3 regions of the Paenibacillus sp. JMULE4 genome follow, and region 2 is predicted to be linked to each of the others. Evidence: riboswitches for the same ligand, from Rfam matches in the RefSeq annotation. Region 2 holds a riboswitch; each other region holds the start of a gene.
The links. A riboswitch is a leader RNA that binds a small molecule or an ion and turns the genes downstream of it on or off. The one in region 2 is predicted to bind cyclic di-AMP.

Region 1: it holds a riboswitch for cyclic di-AMP, as region 2 does, so the genes downstream of both, EXW96_RS22575 (stalk domain-containing protein) here and EXW96_RS11080 (CAP domain-containing protein) in region 2, are expected to answer to the same signal.
Region 3: it holds a riboswitch for cyclic di-AMP, as region 2 does, so the genes downstream of both, EXW96_RS05405 (TrkH family potassium uptake protein) here and EXW96_RS11080 (CAP domain-containing protein) in region 2, are expected to answer to the same signal.

The regions. Positions count from the first base shown of each region.
Region 1 covers NZ_SGWF01000019.1:219,526-227,463, reverse strand. The annotation lists gene EXW96_RS22580 (DUF6483 family protein) at 132-812, opposite strand; cyclic di-AMP (ydaO/yuaA leader) riboswitch at 959-1,110, shown strand; gene EXW96_RS22575 (stalk domain-containing protein) at 1,115-1,963, shown strand; gene EXW96_RS22570 (polysaccharide deacetylase family protein) at 2,108-2,797, shown strand; gene EXW96_RS22565 (hypothetical protein) at 2,892-3,362, shown strand; gene EXW96_RS22560 (AAA family ATPase) at 3,494-4,258, shown strand; gene EXW96_RS22555 (hypothetical protein) at 4,348-4,545, opposite strand; rRNA gene rrf (5S ribosomal RNA) at 4,889-5,005, opposite strand; rRNA gene EXW96_RS22545 (23S ribosomal RNA) at 5,079-7,938, opposite strand, start outside.
Region 2 covers NZ_SGWF01000012.1:299,223-307,160, reverse strand. The annotation lists gene EXW96_RS11090 (YcdB/YcdC domain-containing protein) at 1-1,711, shown strand, start outside; gene EXW96_RS11085 (ATP-dependent DNA helicase) at 1,858-3,813, shown strand; cyclic di-AMP (ydaO/yuaA leader) riboswitch at 3,893-4,028, shown strand; gene EXW96_RS11080 (CAP domain-containing protein) at 4,034-4,765, shown strand; partial or broken gene EXW96_RS11075 (sulfatase) at 4,847-5,560, shown strand; gene EXW96_RS11070 (formylglycine-generating enzyme family protein) at 5,592-6,548, shown strand; gene EXW96_RS28060 (hypothetical protein) at 6,757-6,891, shown strand; gene EXW96_RS11065 (alpha/beta fold hydrolase) at 7,135-7,914, shown strand; gene EXW96_RS11060 (UDP-N-acetylmuramoyl-tripeptide--D-alanyl-D-alanine ligase) at 7,907-7,938, shown strand, end outside.
Region 3 covers NZ_SGWF01000011.1:17,409-25,346, reverse strand. The annotation lists gene EXW96_RS05405 (TrkH family potassium uptake protein) at 1-1,047, opposite strand, end outside; cyclic di-AMP (ydaO/yuaA leader) riboswitch at 1,112-1,250, opposite strand; gene EXW96_RS27295 (hypothetical protein) at 1,479-1,853, shown strand; gene EXW96_RS28265 (CPBP family intramembrane glutamic endopeptidase) at 1,805-3,160, shown strand; gene uvrC (excinuclease ABC subunit UvrC) at 3,072-5,063, opposite strand; gene trxA (thioredoxin) at 5,152-5,469, opposite strand; gene EXW96_RS05385 (YqzM family protein) at 5,653-5,799, shown strand; gene dnaI (primosomal protein DnaI) at 5,898-6,851, opposite strand; gene EXW96_RS05375 (replication initiation and membrane attachment family protein) at 6,898-7,938, opposite strand, start outside.

The DNA of each region.
Region 1 (7,938 bases), on a different contig from region 2:
ATACGTTTTCAGTTTAACAGGCTTTAACACCGGATGTCAACTACAAAAGACGAACATTAACTAAAAAGACATAAATAATAGTTCGCATTTCGTACCCTATTCATTCAGATTTTTCCTGATAGTGGCATGTTTTATTTTATATTCTTCAGTTCCTCGAGGCCGTCTTCGACTTCTGTCTTGGATAAATTGCCTGCAGCCAGCCGCTCTTCTTCGACAGAACGCCAGCGTTCGTACATGCGTATCCCTTCATCCAGCACCGTTATCCACTCCTCACGGAGATGTTCATCCTCGTTTAGCTCGTCCAATAAATGAAATAAAACATCCTCGCTTTTGGCATATTGTCCGCAATCCTCATAATAAAAAACAAGCTTATGCATGGTATCCGTCGGCATAGACGCACGGTTCGCGAGAGCCAGCGCCGCATCGATCCGCTCTTTGAACATCCCGCCCAATTCATCCCGGGGATCCATCTCCCTGGCGGTGAGCAGCAAGTCCAGCGCCTTTAAGCCATCCTTAATTGCAGCAGCCGCGTGACCGCTCTCTTTCTGTGCAGCGCCCCGCGCGTTCAGCATATCTCCTAAAGCCAGCACTTTTCCTTGATCGACATGTCCGTCCTTGGAAAGCAGTGCGAGCAAATCCTTGGTAGATAAAGCGTGAATCAGCCTGGAATTCAGCCCTAACAATTGACGCATGGCCTGATTCAACAGTTCAAGGGCTTCCTGCAAACGTTGATTTTTCCTTGCGAACATTACTTTATGCAGCACTTCCGTCGTCTGCTCAATCAACCGCATGAGATAATCGCGTCTGTACATGATCTCTTCCCTTCAATTCTGGCCGTGTCGTTCTTTTTATTGTACAGGATTATGCAGCATGAGGAAAACCGGCGCTAGAAGCAATTCCATTATGAGGGAATGATTGGTTGATTTTGTGCATTGAACCGGAACATTATCCTATGTTAGGCTTTTAAAAGCCGAATCGTACAGCTTAATTATGTGTACGTACGGGGGACTAAGCACTTGGGGTGAATGCTTGCAGGCTGCACGGCTGCGCTAGGGAACAACCTCTTCCCGAACCCGACAACTAACCTCGGAGGCAAAAACAGGAGGGACGCATCATGAATTTTCGTTTCAAAAACATGCTCCTGGCATGTGTATTTGCCGTGCCTTCAGTTTTAACGGCATCTATACCCGCACATGCGCAGGAACCTGTACGCCTGGCTGATGACGTCAAGGTACAGGTAAACAAAAAGCTCGTGGCATTTCCGGATGCACAGCCTTTTGTGGATGAGAATCACAAACTTCAGGTCCCCGCGAGAGCGGTTACGGACAAGCTCGGGTACAAGCTTCAGTGGGAACAAGACGGTTCCCGATTCACCATTACAATACAGAGCAGCGACAAAACCGTTTCGCTGTCGACCGGTGACCGGAGCATGACGGTTAACGGAAAACCGACTCAAATTACGGACCCGGCCAAGTTTGTAGACGGACGCGTGTATGTCCCTTTTCGGCTGATTTCCGATACTTTCGGAATCAAAACCCAATGGGACAAGATCAACCGGATCGCGATTCTCAGCACGGACGGCCAATATCATGCTCCCGCATGGTACCGGCCGGTGAACAAGGTTAGCAAGGTACCGAATTATTCCAAAGTGATCGTAGCCAAGGCTACGGCCTATACTGCTTCTGCCGATGAGAACGGCGGTTATGCGGGACTCGACTATATGGGCAACCCGCTGCGTCTGGGTACCATTGCCGTAGATCCGTCCGTGATCCCGCTCGGCTCTAAAGTGTATGTCGAGGGTTATACGTATGATGGTCTTCCTGCCGGCGGAATGTACGCCACGGCAACCGATACAGGAGGTGCGGTGAAAGGCAACCGCATAGACATTTTCCTGCCTGAGAGCAAAAATAAAGCAAGAATGTTCGGAATTCAACAAGTAAAAGTATATATTCTCGGTTCATGATCTTATTTGATTCTCATCCATAGCACGAAGCGGCCGTCTCTCCATCGAGGCGGCTGCTTTTTTTTGGCTGCCGGACTTGCCGCATACTTTTGTTCTGACGTCCAAAACCTAAGATGGTCATGTCAGAACGGAGGTCGATTCGTTATGCATCGCCGTATATGTAGGTTCATGATTGCTTTGGTGGTCCTGTTTCTTACTGGCGCCGCTCCCTCAAACAGCGAGGTCGTATGGAACGTCGAGACGGATCAGAAGCTGATCGCACTTACGTTTGATGATGGACCGAATCCGGTGTATACGCCGCAGATTTTGGATTTGCTGAATCAATACGGGGCTAAAGGCACTTTTTTCGTTATTGGCAAACGCGTGCAGATGTACCCTGCCATTGCCATCCGCGAGGTAAACGAGGGACATGAAATCGCCAATCATACGTTCGATCATCATTACTTGAAAAACTTTCCCCCCGAACGTCTCATAGAAGAAATCCGCCAAACCCAGGAGGTTATATTCGATATCACAGAACAAATGCCGCACGTTTTCCGTCCCCCTGGAGGTTTTTACAATGATGCCCTGCTTCAATCTGTCAAAAAGGATCAACTTACGGTCGTGATGTGGTCTTGGTATCAGGATACGCAGGATTGGAAAAAGCCGGGCGTAGACAAAATTGTCCGCCAGGTTCTGGACAATGCCCACAACGGCGATATTGTGCTGTTCCACGATCTTCAAGGGGACTGCACCCAGACCGTAGAGGCTCTTAAACAAATTTTACCCGAGCTGACACGGCGGGGTTATCAGTTCGTCACCGTATCGGATTTGATTGCCAAAACACGCAAATAAACCGTTTATCTTCAAAAGATGTGATCATGGTGCGGTCGGGATGTCCTATGATATAATCAATTGGAATTCAATAAGCTATGTTATGAGGGATATCATGCTTTCTTTTGAAGAAAAACGTGCCGTTGTGGAATCGTTCCCGGAGTTGGAACGTAAAAATGTATCCTTGGGCCGGATCAATTATCATTATGAAAAAAGCGCCCATGACAAAAAGATTGTGGTTTATCATCTGCATCCGAACGGTAACGGTTTTGTTTATGCCGGTCTTCTGTATGGTTACGATCAGGATGACAAAGGCTTGGTCAATATTCGTGATTTCTCCAAGGAACAGCTTCATGCGATCATAGAGGCCTCCATCCGCTCTCTCTCCCCGAGAACAACAGAGGAACAGGCCATTATTGGAGATGCAAAAGAAGAAAGATGGATCGGTCCGGATAACCATACGCTTGTGCTGCTGGAAGAAGACGAAATGTGGTATGTGTACTCGGGACTTCATCTGGAGTCCGCTTTTGACACCTATGATGAGGCGATCAAATATCTACACGATGAAGGATTTTCACGTATGTAGCTTTATCGCTTAGGGTTTCTGGACCACGCTTGGTGTTCAAGGCACCTCACTCTTGGTTGGGATGGGGTGCCTTTGCCTTTGTTTTTTGTATCATATACTTGTTCAGGATCATGGGAAAGGAGCGGCGCCGCATGGTTTTCAGAGAGCAACACGCTTACTTGAGGAGTATCGAGCTGTTAAGGGACCGGATTCCCTCATTTACAGCATACCCGTTTAATCTTCCTTCCTTGCGCGAACTCACCTCTTTGCCTTTGCACCCCAAAGTAACCTATATTATAGGCGAGAACGGAATGGGAAAATCCACACTGCTTGAAGCGGCGGCTATCGCATGGGGATTTAATCCGGAGGGCGGCAGTCTCCATTTTACATTTTCTACCCATTCATCGCATTCCGAGCTGCACCGCTATATCCGTTTGGTACGCGGAGTCCGTAAACCGAAAGACGGCTTCTTTTTCCGCGCCGAAACCTATTACAACCTGGCAACGAACATTGATGAAATGGATCGTGAGCAGTCCTCGGCCCCCCCTATCATACGGTCATATGGCGACAAATCACTGCACGAGCAATCCCATGGAGAATCGTTCTTCGCGGCTTTCCTTCACCGTTTCGGAGGGAATGGCCTTTACATTTTGGATGAGCCCGAGGCGGCCTTGTCTCCTTTTAAGCAGCTGTCCATGCTGGCCCGTATTCACGCTTTAGTGAACCGAAACTCCCAGTTTATTATTTCTACTCATTCTCCCATTTTAATGGGATATCCCGACGCTCTGATGTACAATCTTACGGACAAGGGCATTGAACAGATAACTCTGGAAGAAACCGATCATTATATCATTATGAAACAGTTCCTGCTAAACCGGGAACGGATGCTGAAGGAATTGTTCGCAGATGTGGAATAATCATAAAAGACCAATAGCAAGAGCAGGCATCCTTGTGCTTCCGCCGGATCCCTGCTCTTTCTCTAATGGCCTGTAACCGATCCATGAGGTCAGATTGGCTTTCCGTTCTTCTTCACATCAAACTTCCCGCTTCGGTTATCAACGGCTCCCGGCTGATTACCTACAGGAGGATCGATTTGTACGGCCTCATTCGTTGTCCGCGTATGATGCAGGTCGGTTGCTCCCGCGGCATGGGTTCCTAATTCGGCCAGTTCTTCATTTTCGTTGTTATTTTGCACTTTGCCCATGAACTCATTCCTCCTTGAGGTGTGGTTTGTGAACTTACGCTTTCCTTCGACGTAGCTTCCGAGCTTTTTGGAGTATTCGAATCTAGATCCGTCATCTCCATATATCAGCTTTCTTGCTGGATATCATTACAGCTCTAAAGTTGTAAATCTTCAGTTAGTATGCAGTCTGTTTGCCCTGATTCATTCAACCGCTCTTTACCAATAAAGGGAATATCGGAATGTTATGTATGTTAAAATCCAATTTACATCGAGGGAGGCTTCCATGTATAAGCGTAATATTATCCTGAAGTACAAAAAGCCTGCAAGTCATTTAATATGACTTGCAGGCTTTTTGAATACATTTGCTTGGCGACGTTCTACTCTCCCAGGACCCTGCGGTCCAAGTACCATCGACGCTGGAAGGCTTAACGGTCGTGTTCGGTATGGGTACGCGTGGTTCCCTTCCGCCATCATCACCAAACGTATTCATTTCTCAAGGCTTGCGCCCTGAAAACTGGATCGAAACCAAGCCGCTGATCATCTTCATGTGCTTTTTGGATAAGCCCTCGACCGATTAGTATTCGTCAGCTCCACACGTTGCCGTGCTTCCACCCCGAACCTATCTACCTCGTCGTCTACAAGGGGTCTTACTTACTGGGAAATCTCATCTTGAGGGGGGCTTCACGCTTAGATGCTTTCAGCGCTTATCCCTTCCGTACTTGGCTATCCAGCCGTGCCTCTGGCGAGACAACTGGTACACCAGCGGTACGTCCATCCCGGTCCTCTCGTACTAAGGACAGCTCCTCTCAAATTTCCTGCGCCCGCGACAGATAGGGACCGAACTGTCTCACGACGTTCTGAACCCAGCTCGCGTACCGCTTTAATGGGCGAACAGCCCAACCCTTGGGACCTACTTCAGCCCCAGGATGCGATGAGCCGACATCGAGGTGCCAAACCTCCCCGTCGATGTGGACTCTTGGGGGAGATAAGCCTGTTATCCCCAGGGTAGCTTTTATCCGTTGAGCGATGGCCCTTCCATTCGGTACCACCGGATCACTAAGCCCGACTTTCGTCCCTGCTCGACCTGTTTGTCTCGCAGTCAAGCTCCCTTTTGCCTTTGCACTCTGCGAATGATTTCCAACCATTCTGAGGGAACCTTGGGGCGCCTCCGTTACGCTTTAGGAGGCGACCGCCCCAGTCAAACTGCCCACCTGACACTGTCCCCATACCCGCTTAGGGCACCAGGTTAGAACTCCGATACGATCAGGGTGGTATCCCAACGTCGCCTCCACACAAGCTGGCGCTCATGCTTCTCTGGCTCCCACCTATCCTGTACAGATCGTACCAAAGTCCAATATCAAGCTGCAGTAAAGCTCCATGGGGTCTTTCCGTCTTGTCGCGGGTAACCTGCATCTTCACAGGTATTAAAATTTCACCGGATCTCTCGTCGAGACAGCGCCCAAGTCGTTACGCCATTCGTGCGGGTCAGAATTTACCTGACAAGGAATTTCGCTACCTTAGGACCGTTATAGTTACGGCCGCCGTTTACTGGGGCTTCGGTTCACAGCTTCGGGTTGCCCCTAACCGCTCCCCTTAACCTTCCAGCACCGGGCAGGCGTCAGCCCGTATACTTCGCCTTGCGGCTTCGCACAGACCTGTGTTTTTGCTAAACAGTCGCTTGGGCCTTTTCACTGCGGCCCCCTCGGGCTATTCACCCTACCGGGGCACCCCTTCTCCCGAAGTTACGGGGTCATTTTGCCGAGTTCCTTAACGAGAGTTCTTCCGCGCGCCTTAGCATTCTCTGCTCGCCTACCTGTGTCGGTTTGCGGTACGGGCACCTTCTCCCTGGCTAGAGGCTTTTCTTGGCAGCCTGAACTCATGACCTTCGGTACTCCAATTTTCCCTCCCCATCACAGCCCAGCCTTTCGATGTGCGGATTTGCCTGCACACCAGCCTCACTGCTTGGACGAGCATCCATCAGCTCGCGTCACTATCCTTCTGCGTCACCCCATCGCTCATAACGGTTCACGGTGGTACAGGAATTTCAACCTGTTGTCCTTCGACTACGCCTTTCGGCCTCGCCTTAGGTCCCGACTTACCCTGAGCGGACGAACCTTCCTCAGGAACCCTTAGGCTTTCGGCGGATCAGATTCTCACTGATCTTTTCGTTACTCATACCGGCATTCTCACTTGTAACCGCTCCAGCTGTCCTCACGATCAACCTTCTACGCTGTTACAACGCTCCCCTACCCCAGATATATTCATATCTAGCCATAGCTTCGGTGGTGTGTTTAGCCCCGTTACATTTTCGGCGCAGAGTCACTCGACCAGTGAGCTATTACGCACTCTTTGAATGGTGGCTGCTTCTAAGCCAACATCCTGGTTGTCTGCGCAACTCCACATCCTTTCCCACTTAACACACACTTGGGGACCTTAGCTGATGATCTGGGCTGTTTCCCTCTTGACAATGGATCTTAGCACTCACTGTCTGACTCCCGGGTTAACGTCTGTGGCATTCAGAGTTTGACTGGACTTGGTAACCCTTGGCGGGCCCCGCACCCAATCAGTGCTTTACCTCCACGACGCATCTCCCGAGGCTAGCCCTAAAGCTATTTCGGGGAGAACCAGCTATCTCCGAGTTCGATTGGAATTTCTCCGCTACCCCCACCTCATCCCCGAATTTTTCAACATTCGTGGGTTCGGGCCTCCAGTGCGTGTTACCGCACCTTCACCCTGGACAGGGGTAGATCACACGGTTTCGGGTCTACGCCTGCAAACTCATTCGCCCTGTTCAGACTCGCTTTCGCTGCGGCTTCGGCTTCTCACCTTAACCTCGCTTGCAAACGTAACTCGCCGGTTCATTCTACAAAAGGCACGCCATCACTCATTAACGAGCTCTGACTTCTTGTAAGCACACGGTTTCAGGTTCTCTTTCACTCCGCTCCCGCGGTTCTTTTCACCTTTCCCTCACGGTACTGCTTCACTATCGGTCGCCAGGGAGTATTTAGCCTTGGCAGATGGTCCTGCCGGATTCCCACGAGGTTTCACGTGTCTCGCGGTACTCGGGATCCGTCTAGGGCTTTCGCAGAATTTCGGCTACAGGGCTGTTACCTTCTCTGGCCGGCCTTTCCAGACCGCTTCACCTACTCTGCTCAACCCACGTTGACGTCCCACAACCCCAGGGGGCAAGCCCCCTGGTTTGGGCTAATCCGCTTTCGCTCGCCGCTACTGACGGAATCACTTTTGTTTTCTTTTCCTGAGGGTACTTAGATGTTTCAGTTCCCCTCGTCTGCCTCCTATGCAGCTATGTATTCACTGCATGGTACGTATCTATTACGATACGCAGGTTTCCCCATTCGGACATCCCCGGATCAAAGCCTGCTTACGGCTCCCCGAGGCATTTCGTCGTTCGCC
Region 2 (7,938 bases):
CGGCAACGGAGAGGTCACAGGCTATTACCGGAACGTGGTTACTGCCGATTATCCATCTCCTGAGCCCGCCATCACCCCGGAAGAGGCCGCCAAGAAGTTCGTGCCCCTAAGGGATTTAACCCTGCAGTATGTCCCGGTGAATCAGCCGAATTTCAAGGGCAAGAGCTGGTTTCTCGGTTGGGTGCAGCCTTTTTATGCCGACTTAAGTATCGATGCACAAACCGGTGAATACATTAACTTCACGGGTGCAGTCGTTCAGCCTGAAAAGGTTCAATATAAAGACATTCAAAAGACGGATAAACTGTTTACCGTGACAACGGGCAAAGGCGAAAACCAATTATTGACAGGTGAGCAGGCGGCGGAGCTTGTCGAGCGAGTAGCGTCCATTCCGGGCAATCGCACGAGATCCACGCAGAGCCTTAATACATATTGGTCGGACGTGAATAAGAAGGTTTGGAATATTACCTGGATGGAAGCGGCGCCTGCCGGTCCTTATCCTTATAGCGGTCAAACAAACGCCGTGGTGGATGCGCGAACCGGACAAATTCTGGAGTTCCGCGTGGATCGTATGGCTCCCCCATGGACCAATCCAAAGCCGGATACGGAGAAGACAACGGCTGCAATCTCTCAGGCTGAAGCCGAAAAGAAGGCTTTGGCTCTGATTAACGAGTTGTATCCGAATGCGTCGGAAGAATTAAAATGGCTGTCCTCCGATCCGTATGCCGCACCGGCGGGAGATGAACAAACCTTTGGATTCCGATTCCAGCGATTCTATAAGGGGATCCCTGTCGGAGGGGATTCCGTGAGCATTATATTGGATGCCCAGGGCCAATTGAAGAGCTATCAGAGCACGCGTTCAGATCAATTGGAAGCGGGTACGGCTTCCCTTGCAGCGAATATAACGAAAGCTCAGGCTGAAGCCATCTTTTTGGAGGGCATATCACAGGAATTGCAGTACAAAAACTTTGGCGGTTTTTATACGGACAGTCAATACGTGGAGCCCGATATCAAGCTGGTCTATCAACAAACGTACAAAGACAGTGCGAAAAACGGTTATGTGATCGATGCGGCGAACGGCCGGTGGCGGGCTACCTTCGTCAATCCTGTGAGCACCGTTGAAAGCCCGGTGGAAATGCCTGTCGATATTGCGGGGCATTGGGCACAGAAAGATTTGGAGACGATGATCCGGCACAACATCTTATCCGCAGATTCAAGCGGCCAATTGCATCCTGATAAGACGATCACGTTAGGCGATTGGCTTCTTATGGTGTCTCAGGCGGTACATCCGCATTATGCGAATTCCTATTATGACAGAAATGCCAAGCCGGCGTTCGAAGATATCGACGAGCAGAGTCCTTACTATGCAGCCGCCCAGCTTTTTGTTCAGTTGAAGTGGCTTGATCCGAAGAAAACGCCGCAGCTTCGTCCGGAGGAAGCTCTAACGAAGGAAAAGCTGGCGGTTCTGCTGACTCAAATGATCAAGTACAATAAGCTTGCGGAACAACTGCAGCAGAATCCGCAGTTGAATTTCGAGGATTCGGAACTCATTGCCGAGAAAGGCGCCGTCTGGCTGATCACTCAGCTGGGTGTGCTCGATGGTTCCGTCCGGAAGTTCAATCCGCAGGGAGAAGTGACCAAAGCCCAAGCGGCAACCGCTCTGATGAGACTTGTTCATTTACAGGGCAAACTGGACCAGAAGATAGCCATGTAATGTCCTGATCCGGCAGTCCAAACCTTTTTTATAGGAGGTTTGGACTGTTTTTTTGTTGCATATCTGCCGGGACCGTGTGATAATATGGGGTTGTCATATGGAAGAAAAGTCTTCTCGATTTTGATTATCATGGAGGCAAAATCATAGTGGAGCGTTACCCTTTTACTTATGATCATTCTCAACCGTTCATCCGGCAGGCCGGCGAATGGATAGCTGATGTCTTTTACGATATTCTGCCGGAAGCAGGTTTCGAAGTCCGCGATGAACAGATTTATATGGCTTTCCAATTGGAACGGGCGTTTGCCGAGAAACAAACCATTTTTGCGGAGGCGGGAGTGGGGACGGGGAAAACGCTTGTTTATTTGTTATATGCGATTTGTTACGCCCGTTATATGCGAAAGCCGGCTGTGATCGCCTGTGCGGACGAGTCTTTAATTGAACAACTGGTCAAGCCGGAAGGGGATATCGTAAAGCTGGCGAAGCACCTGAGCCTGGCCGTTGACGCCAGGCTGGGGAAGTCTGCGGACCAGTATCTTTGTCTGGTCAAGCTGGACAAAGCGAGATTCAGGGACGAGGATGCGGAAATGTTCGAGCAATTATACGAAGAGCTGCCCGGGTTTGTTCATTCTCATGAAACCCTGCAATCGTTTTATGCTTACGGCGACCGGAAGCAATATCCGAATTTGAATGACGAGCAATGGAGCAAGATCAATTGGGATGCTTTCCAGGATTGCTTCGTATGCGACAAAAGGCACCGCTGCGGGCAAACGCTCTCCCGCGAGCATTACCGCCGATCTGCCGATTTGATCATTTGTTCGCACGATTTTTACATGGAGCATGTGTGGACGTATGAGAGCAGGAAGCGGGAAGGGCAGCTGCCGCTGCTGCCGGATCACTGTGCGGTCGTATTTGATGAAGGGCATTTGCTGGAATCTGCCGCGCAGAAGGCGCTGACCTATAAATTAAAGCATGACGTGTTTGAAGAACTGATTACCCGGCTGCTGCAGGGGGAAATACGCGAATCATTGGCTGTGCTCATTGACGAGGCGATTGCGCAAAGCGAGACGATGTTTGACTGGTTAAGGCGCCGGAGCAGAGAGATTCCCGGTTCGGACCGGAAGGAGCTTCTGCTCGACGATCGGCTGCTTCAGGAAATACACCGGTTCCGGACGGTGCTTGCAGCGATTGAAGAAGAGCTCGTGTTTGAAAGCGGTCTTCACACCTTGAATGAATATCAGCTCCGCATTGTCGAAGAGCATCTTGAAATGATGCAGAAAGCATTGAGTCTTTTCCAGCGATCGGAGTCATTGGTATGCTGGTTGACGGAAAGCGGGAGCGGAGCGGCTTTGGTGATCATGCCGAGAACCGTCAAGGAAGTGCTTCGGGAGCGGGTGTTTGGCTCGAGCATGCCTATCGTTTTTTCATCGGCCACATTATCCGTGGAGGGCTCCTTCCGTTATGTAGCGGAAAGTCTCGGGATCGAGCAATATTTGTCCTTTTCCGTTGACTCTCCATATGAATACGAACGGCAAATGGAAGCGATCGCGCCTCTTTGGTCTGCCGGCGGGACATTTTCGGAGAAAATGGAGGCCGCTGTCTCGCTGCTCGAACGAACGGAAGGAAGAGCGCTGCTGTTGTTTCCGGCGAAAGCCGAACTGCAGCGGTTTAAACGGGAGATTGCGTCGTATCCCGAACTCTTCGGGAAAATGCGCTTCTTGTTTGAAGGCGATCAGGAAATCAGCCATCTTATCGCTTCTTTTCAGCATGACGAAACGAGTGTTCTATGCGCCGTCAGCTTGTGGGAGGGACTCGACGTACCGGGGCCGTCCTTGTCCAATGTCATCATATGGTCGCTGCCTTTTCCGCCTCAAGATCCGGTCTTTATGGCCAAACGCAGCGCGGCGGAGTCTCCTTTTGAAGAGGTCGATCTGCCTTATATGCTGCTGAGGCTCCGGCAAGGGATGGGACGATTGATTCGCTCCCGTGAGGATCGGGGGATCGTGGCCATTCTATGTGCAGAGCTGCACAGGCAGCCCATGCTGCGGGCCCGCGTTGAAGCTGTGCTGCCGCCGGGGGTTTCTCTCAAAAATTCGCTAGCTTAGGGGACAGTTGGTAAACTTTGTGTCATGAAATCTCATTGTATCCGTGTTACAATGGTTTCCGTTCCTGTTTAGGAATGCGACATCAAAAAGGCCGAAGCTTAATTTGTAAGCGCGGGGGAACCCATATCCTTGGGGTGAAGCCACTATGGTGGCCGGGTGGTTGCTCTTTGACCCGAATCCGTCAGCTAACCTCGCAGGCCGTAAAAAGGAGAGGAATGCAGTGAAAGGTTTTAAGAAGTTGGTTTTGACAGGTGTTTTGGCACTTGGCCCGATCATTGGCGCCGGCGCGGTTTCAGCTGCTCCGTCGCACACGGTATCAAGCAACGATACCCTGTGGGCGATCTCCCAGAAATACGGTATCAGCCTGAAATCGCTTATTACGGTGAATCCGCAATTGTTTAACCCAAATCTAATATGGCCAGGAATTGTGCTTAATATTCCAGGTAAGTCAACGGGTATAGGTTCGGGTTACGGTTCAGGTTACGGTACAGGTTCAGGTTACGGTACAGGTTCAGGTAAAGGCTCGGGTTACGGTTCGGGTAACGGATCGCAGCAGGGAACAGGAACAGACAGCACGACACAGTCTTCTTATGCCAGCCAAGTGGTAAATTTGGTGAACCAGGAACGTGCCAAAGCCGGTTTAAGCCCGCTTGCCAGCGACAGTGCATTGACGAAGGTGGCTTTAGACAAGGCAAAGGACATGTATGAAAAAGGTTATTTTGACCATAATTCTCCTACCTATGGGTCTCCTTTTGATATGATGCGCTCTTATGGCATCCGTTATACCTACGCGGGTGAAAATATTGCCAAAGGGCAAAGAACACCGCAAGAGGTAATGGATTCATGGATGAACAGTCCGGGACACCGTCAAAACATTATGAGCCCGAACTTCAACAAAATCGGAGTGGCTTATTATAATGGCGTGTGGGTACAGATGTTTATCAAAAATTAATTCGGACTAAAAGAACAGACTGCTGAGAATGTCTCAGCAGTCCTTTTGTTTGCCATGATATTTTAATGCGACATAGCTTCTGCCGGATTAAAGACGGTATTGGTCAGTCCTTTTGCGGAACGGCATTCGTCCTGGACGTTTTATGCAGGCTTCAATGAAATCCATAATACCGGCAAATGCGGAATGGAATCGGCCGAGGAAGTGACGCCTGCCGTACTGAATTGGATTGAGCACAATGCCCGGAAGGACAACTGGTTTCTTTATGTGAACTATTGGGACCCTCATACGCCGTACCGGGCGCCGGAAGATTTCGGCAATCCGTTTGCCGGCGATCCTCTGCCGGCGTGGATTGCAGCCTCCCTGCTGAAGGGTCAGGAGGCGGGACGCGACTATCTGGTCGTTTCGCAATGTGCGCACGTCTGCCAAAGAAGCGTTCGTTTCGGGTCATGGCTCTATGTCCGAACGTATCATGACGGGTACCATTTATTCGATCAAGAGATGCTATTCGATCTCGACAGCGATCCTTATGAGCAAACGAATCTGGCTGCGGAGCATCGCCAAGTTTGCCGAGATGCGGTATATTATTTAAATGAGTGGCATGACCACATGATGGAGACGATGCCTTTCGATACAGATCTGCTCTGGACGGTGATGAAAGAGGGAGGACCTTATCATGCCAAAGGATTTTTGCCGAAGTATGCGCAGTGGTTGGAACAGACAGGACGCGGTCATGCGATTACAGAGCTAAAACGGAGACATCCTGCGGAATTCGGTCATGGCCGTCCGAAGGGATAAGACCTCCGTTGAACGGTGGAGGAGGATTGAAATGAATGGAAAAAAACCGTGCTGCTGCACGGCCGGCAGAGAGGTTTCGGGCCAGCCGGATTCTCATTCTTTGCCCTTGCAGGGCAAACGCTCGGCCAAAGATCCTAAAGAAGGCATGATTTATTTGCCCGGCGGTGAATTTTTAATGGGAACCGCGGATCAGGAAGGGTTTGCCCAAGATGGCGAAGGCCCCGTTCGTTCGGTTAGACTGGATTCTTTTTATATCGATCCTTACGCGGTGAGCAATGCAGAATTTAAAGCATTTGTCGATGCTACCGGTTATCGCACGGAAGCGGAGGTTTTTGGCTGGTCCTTTGTGTTTCATTTGTTCGTTTCCGCCGAAACGGCGAAAGGTGTGACGCAAGCGGTTCAGCAGACCCCCTGGTGGTGGGTTGTGAACGGCGCATGCTGGAAGCATCCGGAAGGTCCGGATTCTCACATTGATGACCGCATGGACCATCCGGTGATCCATGTTTCCTGGAATGATGCGAATGCCTACTGCCAATGGGCCGGCAAACGGCTGCCGACCGAAGCGGAATGGGAGTACGCGGCAAGAGGAGGTCTTGTGCAAAAACGTTATCCGTGGGGAGATGTCCTCAAACCGGATGGGGAGCATCGCTGCAATATTTGGCAGGGCAAGTTTCCGGATAAAAACAACTGCAGCGACGGGTATGCGGGAACCGCGCCTGTCCATGCGTTTAAACCCAACGGTTACGGATTATATAATGTTTCCGGGAACGTATGGGAATGGTGCTCGGATTGGTTTGCTGCGAATCATACGGCAGACCCGCTTGTTAACCCGCTTGGTCCGGCGACGGGTCAGGAAAAAGTGCTGCGCGGAGGTTCCTATTTGTGCCACAAATCGTATTGTAACCGGTACAGAGTCGCTGCGCGCAGTAAAAATACACCGGATAGTTCCACGGGCAATATCGGTTTTCGCTGTGCTGCCGATGCCTGATAGGGAACAAAGAACGAACCAGGCTGTCGTGGTCTCCCCACGGCAGCCTTTTAAATTACTGTTGATGATCATTAGAGGATATGATAGATTTTAGTGGACGTGGAAATGAATGGTAGGGGGAAATGGATGATGAAGCACCCGAATTGTGGTTCAGCGGCTACGAAAGCGAGCACGATAACGGACTGAACAAATTTATGTTCCGTACACCTTGAACGAATACGTGTTTGAAAAGAACGGAAAGATTTATACCGTGACGATCCGGATTAACGACGCCGTCAAGACCGATGCGCAGTGGAAACGGCTGACGGAGGCGTTCGGCTCGATGCAGTTTTTCAAAAAATGAAAGCCATTCTTGTGAAAAAGAGCCATTGCGGCTCTTTTTCGGCGTTTACGGGGAAACGTAAAGCACGGGATTCTTTCGTATACCTGACATAAGCCAAGTTTGTCTGCGCATATACAATACGGAATGCTTTGTCTTTCAAGCGTTTCAAAGTTGCACGGATGCCATGCGAGGCTTGATAACAAATATCGGAGAGTGTTATGATTAATTTATTTGAGACATTGAGACATAAGGATGCTGATGGAGTTGACTAAAGTAAACATAAATGGGCTTGACATCCATTATTCCGTTGTCGGCACAGGGCATGAGGTGGTGATGCTGCACGGTTGGGGAACCAATCTGCAAACCTTTCATGCGATTCAGCAGCATTTATCCCGGCATTTTAAAGTGTATGCATTCGATTTTCCCGGCTTCGGAGAAAGCGATACTCCTCCCGAGCCGTGGGGGGTTACTGAATATACGAATCTGCTCGCTTCATTCATACAGTCGATGGGGATCGATAATCCGATACTGATCGGCCATTCCTTCGGCGGAAGGGTCTCAATTCGATATGCTGCTGCGAATCCTGTAAGGAAAATGATATTGACCGGAAGCGCGGGAATCAAGCCGAAACGCAGCCTGAATTATTATGTAAAGATATATTCGTTCAAAACGGCCAAACAATTGCTCAAGCTCCCGGGCCTAAACCGGTATTCGGAGCGCATATTGAACCGGATGCGAGCCAAATTCGGCTCCAGCGACTATAAGAATGCATCAGGCGTAATGCAGCAGACGCTGACCAAAGTCGTCAACGAGGATCTGCGGCACCATCTTCCTCATATCAAGGCATCGACCTTATTGATCTGGGGCGAGAACGATACGGCTACCCCTGTTGCGGACGGAAAATTGATGGAACAAATGATACCGGATGCCGGTCTGGTCGTGCTGAAGAACGCCGGTCATTTTTGCTATTTGGAAAAAGGCCGCGAGTTCATCGTCATCGTAGACCATTTTTTGGCGAAGGATAAGGGAGGCAGCCATGTTTGAGCTTGTTCTTGCGTTAGCGTCGCT
Region 3 (7,938 bases), on a different contig from region 2:
TTTGCCTAACCGGTGACGGAAGAGTACAATGTCTTCCTTCCCGCGGACCATCGCGATCATCGCGCCGACCAGCGTGGTAAAGGTCGTCGTTTTGATCCCTCCGCCTGTAGAGCCGGGAGAAGCACCGATGAACATCAGAATGATGATAAAAAACTGCGTCGCCTGCCTAAGCCCGGCAATATCAAGCGTATTGGCTCCAGCTGTCCGCGGTGTAACGGATTGAAACAGTGAGGCAAGTATTTTGCCGGACCAGTCGAGCGGTCCAAGCGTTCTGGAATTCGTAAATTCGAAGATAAATATAATCAACGCCCCGATTCCGATCAAAAAACCGGTAGCGCTTAGCACCACTTTGGTATGAAGCGTCAGCTTTTGGTTCCTTCTATAATCCATGAGGTCCGACAGAACGACGAAACCGATTCCACCCAAAATGATGAGTCCCATCGAAACCGCGTTGATCACCGGATCAGCTGCATAAGCCGTCAAGCTGCTGAATTTTCCCGTTACCGGCCCGAAAATATCGAAACCGGCATTGTTGAAGAAGGAGACGGCATGAAAAATACCATAATAAGCCGCTTTACCGGGACCCAAATCAACCGACCATCGAACAGCGAAAATAACGGCAGCCGTAAACTCAATCGTGAGCGAATAAATCATCACCTTACGGATTAACCGCACAATGCCTTCAAGACTGTTCTGGTTCAGTGCTTCTTGCAAAATAAGCTTTTCTTTAAGTGAGATGCGCTTTTTCAGGGCAAATGCGAATAAGGTAGCCATGGTCATAAACCCGAGCCCGCCGACCTGGATCAATAGCATGATAACCATCTGGCCGAACAGGGTAAAATAAGTGCCCGTATCCACAACGACAAGTCCGGTTACACAGGCTGCCGATGTCGCCGTGAATAAAGCATCCAGGAAACGCATCGGTACACCGCTGGCCGAGGCCGCGGGAAGCGACAACAGCATGGAGCCGATCAAGATCATAACAGCAAAACCGATGACCAAAATTTGCGGAGGCGTGAGCTCGACTTTCCTGGCAATGGTTTTCATGAATGCACCCCTATTTGACGTTTCAGGCAACAAAAAAGACACTGGAAACCCAATGTCAATTTAAGGTTCCTGTAATTCAAGCCTACGAGGTTAGCTGTCGGATTCGGATGTACAGGCACCCTATCAGCGGATTGTATCCGCTGAATTCACCCCTAAACTCATGGTTCCCCCGTTTTCCTTTAGAAATTCGGCTCGCTGTTCAATTGATATGAATTATAATCCTCTTTTCATTGAAGTACAAAGCCTTGTTTCACCTGAATGCACCGGATTTCGCAAAATTACGACATATGTAAGCGTTTTTATAGGTGTGGCGCTTCGCTTTGCTGAATATTGCCTCGCGTAGCTCTTGTTATCATTGGATTTGCTTATGGAATGTATGCTACCTTAAAAGAATAGACTGTTATTATCCCATATCTGCTAAGGAGCATTTCATGCCGAAACGACGATTCGAACCTCCACTGCTGCTTCTGGCCGTCCTTGGCCTGATGCTGTACCTGGGCGTTACGTTTGCCTCCGCCTATTTGGACAAGACTCGCCTCCCTAAAGACGATGCCGAAGACCTTCCCGTCGTTACAAAGCAGCAAGCGGCGAATGCTGCGATGAGCTTTGTCCGCAACCGCTTTGCGATAGGACCAGGCGCACAAGCCCATACCTTGTACCAATCTTACCCGGTAAGAAACGGCTATTTGCTAAAGGAGCAGCTATACGATCAATACAAGAAAAATATGAAGGACGATTTCCCCTCGAATATTTTGAGGTGGAGATTAACGACATCGAAAAGGGCGCAACGTACTATGTGGCGGTGAATTATAAAACCTTGGCCATATTCGGATTCTCGATGAGCCGGACCGCAACCGCCAGAAGCGAATCCGTAAGCTCTCCGGATGCCGGCCTCCTGAAGACGGCGAATACCGCCATTCGGGAGATGGGCTATGACCCCGCGGAATTTGCATTGACGGGCGAATCCGGGCGGGCCGGGAACGGAAGTCTCATCTTCCGTAGCAAGACGGAGCGAATAGGCGAAGCCCCGCTGGAGCTTCACCTGAAAGTGTCCGGCAGCCGGGTCACTGCGTTTGAGCCGGTATTTACGGTTCCGGATGCGTTCATGGCCTGGCAGGAAGCGCAGGATCGCCGTTCCGCTTTAATGACGCGGATCAGTATCGGAATCTCGCTTGTGATGACACTCGCGGCGCTGATCCTTGTTGTGCGGCGGCGGCGTGACATCCGCTATGCGCGCGGTGCGCTGCTCACGTTTTTCTTCGTGGCGATTTATATCGTCAACAATTTTAATATGATCCCTGCTTTCCGAACGATGCACGGAAGCGGACCTTCCTGGCCAGTAGCCCTGTTTTACTTATGGTTCACCAATATTGTTGTCGGACTGATGGCCCTTTCGACGTATTTGGCCTTGAGTGCGGGGCGGCGGCTCTGGCTCGACCGCGGATGGAATCCCTGGCCGGTTTGGCGGGACTCTGTATTCGGAGGCGAGGTATGGAAAGCGGCGGTACGAGGTTATTTCATTTGCTTGTTCATTTTGGGCCTGCAGCAAACCATGTTTTTTATCGGTACCGAAGTGTTCGGCGTATGGACGGTCAGCGACCCGGCCGACTCCGTATACAACATGACCTATCCCGGTATATTTCCGTTGATGGCCTGGGTGGCCTCCATCTCCGAAGAGGCGGTGTACCGGCTGTTGGGCATCGCCCTCATGCTGAAGCTGACACGCAGCCGTTTCCTGGCCGTACTGCTGCCGAGCGTCATCTGGGCGATGAGCCATACCCAATACCCTATTTACCCGGTGTACACCCGATTGGTCGAGGTGACGGTCATCGGATTGATATTCGGTTATGTATTCTTGAAATATGGCTTGCTTACCGCTCTGTTCACCCATGCGTCCATGAACAGCATCCTGATGGGGCTCTCGATCATGTTCGTCGGAGAGCCCGAACAGGTCGCTATCGGCGCGGCTTATTTGGCGGCGCCATTGGCTATCGGCCGGGTGCTGTCTCTGCTGCACGCCGGATTCAATCGACGGCCCCCGTCGTTTCCCCCGCTGAATCCTTCGCCGGATCCGAATCCGCACCCTGGCTCCGGCCATTTAACGCCGTTATGATTTGCTCCGCCAGCTTTGGACCGATACCAAGAGGCTTAAAGTCTTCAGGCTTGGCCTCTTTTATTTTTTTCAGGGAACCGAAATGCCTCAGCAGCGCTTTCCGCCGTTTCTCCCCAACGCCGGGTACGGCATCCAGCTGGGAGACGACCATCGACTTGGCCCTCGTTTCCCTGTGGAAGGTGATCGCGAACCGGTGCACTTCGTCCTGGATGCGCTGAAGCAAATAAAATTCCTGGCTGTCGCGCGGCAGGGGCACAACCTCGGCCGGATCGCCCATAAGCAGCTGCGCGGTTTTGTGCTTGGCGTCTTTTACCAAACCGCAAACGGGTATAAAGAGTCCGAGCTCGTTCTCAAGCACGTCCACCGCAGCAGCGATATGCCCCTTTCCGCCGTCAATGACAACGAGATCCGGCAGCGGCAGACCTTCCTTAAGCACCCGTTCATAGCGGCGCCTTACTACCTCGCGCATCGTTTCATAGTCGTCCGGTCCCTTTACCGTGCGTATTTTGTACTTGCGGTATTCCTTACGGTCCGGCTTGCCGTCCGTAAATACAACCATCGCCGATACGGGGTCCGAGCCTTGAATGTTGGAGTTATCGAACGCCTCGATGCGCCGTACGACGCCCGTGCCCAAATAGCGGCCTAGGTTCTCCACTGCCTTGACCGTACGCTCCTCATCCCGTTCAATCAAACGGAATTTTTCTTCAAGCGCAACCCGGGCATTCTCGCAAGCCATATCCACCATATTCTTCTTCAGGCCCCGGCGCGGAATATGCACCTTTACCTTCAGCCAGCTTTCAAGCGCCTCCTTGATTTCGACTTTGGCCGCCACTTCATGTTCTTCCGATTCAGCATCGGAGAAGCCGGCCTTATGCTCCGCTTTCCCGGCAGGATCGCCTGCTTCTTCCTGCTTCTGCCCCGCTCCCCACGCCGGCAGGAAGACTTCCTTCGGCAGCGCCGGATTCTCGCTGTAGTATTGCGTCACGAAAGTGAGGAAGTCTTCATCCGCCTCGCCATAATATGGAAAGAGAGAGGCGTGGCGTTCGATCAGCTTGCCTTGGCGCATGTACAGGATTTGCACACACATCCAGCCTTTGTCTACGGCAAAGCCGAATATGTCCCGGTCCACGGTATCCGTTGTCGTAATTTTCTGCTTTTCCATCACGGCATCGATTTGCAGAATATGATCACGGAGTTCCTTTGCCCGCTCGAAGTTCAGCTCCTCTGCCGCTTCGTTCATTTTACGAGTCAGCTCCGCCTTGATGGCATGATGTCCGCCGTTTAAGAAACGGCTGATCTCTTGGACCATCTTGTCATACGTATCCTGCTCCACCTCATATTCGCAGGGGGCGATACATTGGCCAAGATGGTAATACAAGCATACCCGGTCCGGAAGCGTCTTGCATTTGCGCAGCGGGTACAACCGGTCCAGCAGCTTCTTCGTCTCCTGTGCCGCAAAGGCGTTCGGGTAGGGTCCGAAATATTTGGCTTTATCCTTCAGCACCCGGCGGGTCACCTCAAGCCGCGGATGCTTTTCATTCGTAATTTTAATATATGGAAACGATTTGTCGTCCTTAAGCAGAACGTTATATCGCGGAAAATACGTTTTAATCAGGTTGGCCTCAAGAATGAGCGCCTCCACATTGCTGGCCGTAACAATGTATTCGAAGTCGACGACCTCATTGACCATCAACTGCGTCTTCACGGTATGACTGCCGGTAAAATAGGATCGCAGCCGGTTGCGCAGCACTTTCGCTTTGCCGACATAGATGACGGTGCCCTCCCGGTTTTTCATCAAATAACAGCCGGGCTGCTCCGGTACGAGCGACAGCTTGTTTTTGATGGCTTCCAGCGTCTTCTTCCGTTCCTGTAGGTGATGGGCTCCCCCTTCGTGCTCGGTCATCTGCGCTCCTCCTTTCCATAACAAAAAGCTCTTTTTCCAGCATAGCAGAAAAAGAGCTTTTTCGTCACCTTACTCGCCTGCTGCCAATTTATTGATAGCGGCTCAGTACGTTTTTCAGGGCATCCTTGGATTGGAAGCCGACAACCTTGTCCACCGGCTGTCCGTCCTTGAACACAATCAGCGTAGGAATACTCATAACGCCAAAACGGGAAGCGGACTCCGGATTGTCATCCACGTTCACCTTGGCGATTTTTACACTGTCGCCGATTTCTTTATCCAGCTCCTCAAGTACAGGAGCGATCATTTTGCAAGGACCGCACCAAGGAGCCCAGAAGTCTACTAGAACCGTACCGGATCCTTCTACTTCATTAGTAAAGGATTGGTCAGTAACATTTACGATTGCCATATTTTATATATTCTCCTTTCGGTTTGGTATGCCAACATGTAAAGTATACCACATCACGGCCCTTTTTCAACCGCGCTAAAGTTTGCATAATTGTCACTTTCACGTTCTTTACAATTCCTTCGAAAGTTGGGTATACTGTCTTTATATATGCACCCCGGCTAATTGCCGAAGGAGGAAAGGGACATGAACGATCCGAAACATCCGGAGCTGCACGTATACGAAGAAGGACGCGACGATTTGATGGATACGGCCATGGGCTTTGGCGTATTCTTTATCGTTCTTATCGGAATCGCGGTAGTGGCTACCGTTGTCTCCGTTTTGGTGAAGTAATTTCTCATTAGACAAGTTAGTTTTCCCAAAGCCAAAAGCCCTTCTCGACGTCTGCATGACGCGAGAAGGGCTTTTTTACCTTTTTTATAAGCGGCCGCTTATTGCAAGCCCCGTTTATTCGTTCCATTCACCATGACCACATCGACAAAATGCCGGATGCGATCCATGATTCTCTGCCCTTTGTACTCCTCGTCTCCATCCTTACTGGTGAAGCTGAAATGCTTCTCCAACGAGGTTAAATCCAGATTAGAGGTAAAGAACGTCGGCTTGCGGTTCATCCGGTAATTGAGAATCGCTCCCATCACATGGTCGCGCAGCCACGGATTCAGGTTCTCCGCGCCGATGTCGTCAAATACCAGCAGATCCGTTTCCTTGAGCACATCAATCGTTTCCTTCAGCTTCAGCGGTTCCTGGAACATCGACTTCAAATCCTCGGCAAAATCCGGCATGTACACAATGGCTCCCGTATATCCGTCTTTGGCCAGCTCATAAAGCAGGTAACACATTAAGAAGGTTTTTCCTGTTCCGAACGCCCCTGCCAGGTAAAGCCCCTTCGGTTGCAGCCCGTTTTCCCGCACCTGGAAAATATAATCCATCACCTGCCCGACAGCTTCTTCACGATCGGGGTCCTTGCCCAAAATCTCCAATGACGAATAACCTTCCGACAGCGCCCGCTCATCTACATAGAAGCTGCGAATGCGGCTGCGTACCGCCTCTTGCGTTGACCTTGCGATAAACTTTTTGCAGGCCACCTTCTGATCGTGGATGCGGATCCGATCTTCCGCCGCCTCCACCGTCAGTATCGAGTAATGACCTTCAAAATCGTTCGGACAGCGGTCCAGGCCCGGACAATTGGAACAGTTGTTATATTCCGTCACATATTGGTGCAGCTTATTTAAATTCAGCTTCATCGTCTGAAGATCAAGCTCCGGATATTTTTGTCTCAGCTTCACGATGAGCGGGTCCTTTGCCACCTGCTGTAACTTTTCATCCGCCTGTTTTAACAACTGTCGTCCCTGCATCCCGCGCAGCAACTCTCCTAACGATTCCACCGGCTTCACCTCCCCATGGTTTCCGATTCATTGACCGGACTAAAGCCTACCGCTGTCCGTCCAGCTGCTGAGCTTTTCTGCGGAGCGTCTCCCGTTCAGCTTCCGTTAACCGTTTGACGTTAGGCGCATCCTTGACGATCGGGATGACCGGCTTCTGGCGCCCTCCTGCCCGGCTTCCCCTTGCCGCTGCAGCGCCCCTGCCTCTTGGGCTTTGCGCATCGCGAGACGCTTTCTTGTCCGTATATTTCATCTGCTCGCGTATGTATTGCACCGCTTGTTCGAACGAGTTCACCTGTTTCCCCAGCATATCCGTCACGCTGAATTCAATGGATGCCCTTGACCAGGATCGTTTATTTACATAGATATAATGAATGAGCACATTGATGACTTCTTCACGCAAGCCGTAATTCAAATCGACCTTTGCCAGCGTATCGAGCAAACCGTCCGGTACCGAACCCTTCGAAAAAATTTTCTCCAGCAGGAACGTGTAGGGCTCATTACGCAAAATGTAATTATACTGATGCTGGTTGCATTCGCCTTGAAAAATATCGGGCACGTCCAGATAATATTCCATTTCGACGATGTTGTCCCCCGATTCCGGGCCTTCGCCGCCGCGGTTCAATTCACCCTGCCTGTCGGTCAATTTGGCCAGCAAACGGGTACGGTCGTCGCTTCGTTTCTTATCCGCCCGGAAGATCTGATTCGCCTTATGCTGAAGCAGTTCCAGCACCACCCGGCCCTCTTCATCAAACACGCCATCCTCATCCAGTAAGCGGCAGACGTCCGTCAGGTGTAAATTATACTTTTTGGCCACAAAATTAATGGTTGCCATTTGCTCTGTTTCGTATTTGAGCCTCTCCACGTACTCCCGGTTTATGGATTCGCGCGGGAAATGCATGATGATGTCGGCATATTGATAGCCCTTGTACGTGACTTCCGGCTTCCCTTCCGCAGGTTCAGACGCGGCGGATTCGAAGAAAGCCTGCTCCAGCTCATAATCGACCACCTGTGTGTTGAGCCGGAACAGCTCGTAGAAGGGCACGGATAAATTCTCCGTATTGGCATTCTTCAGTTCGTCAGGCTCCGG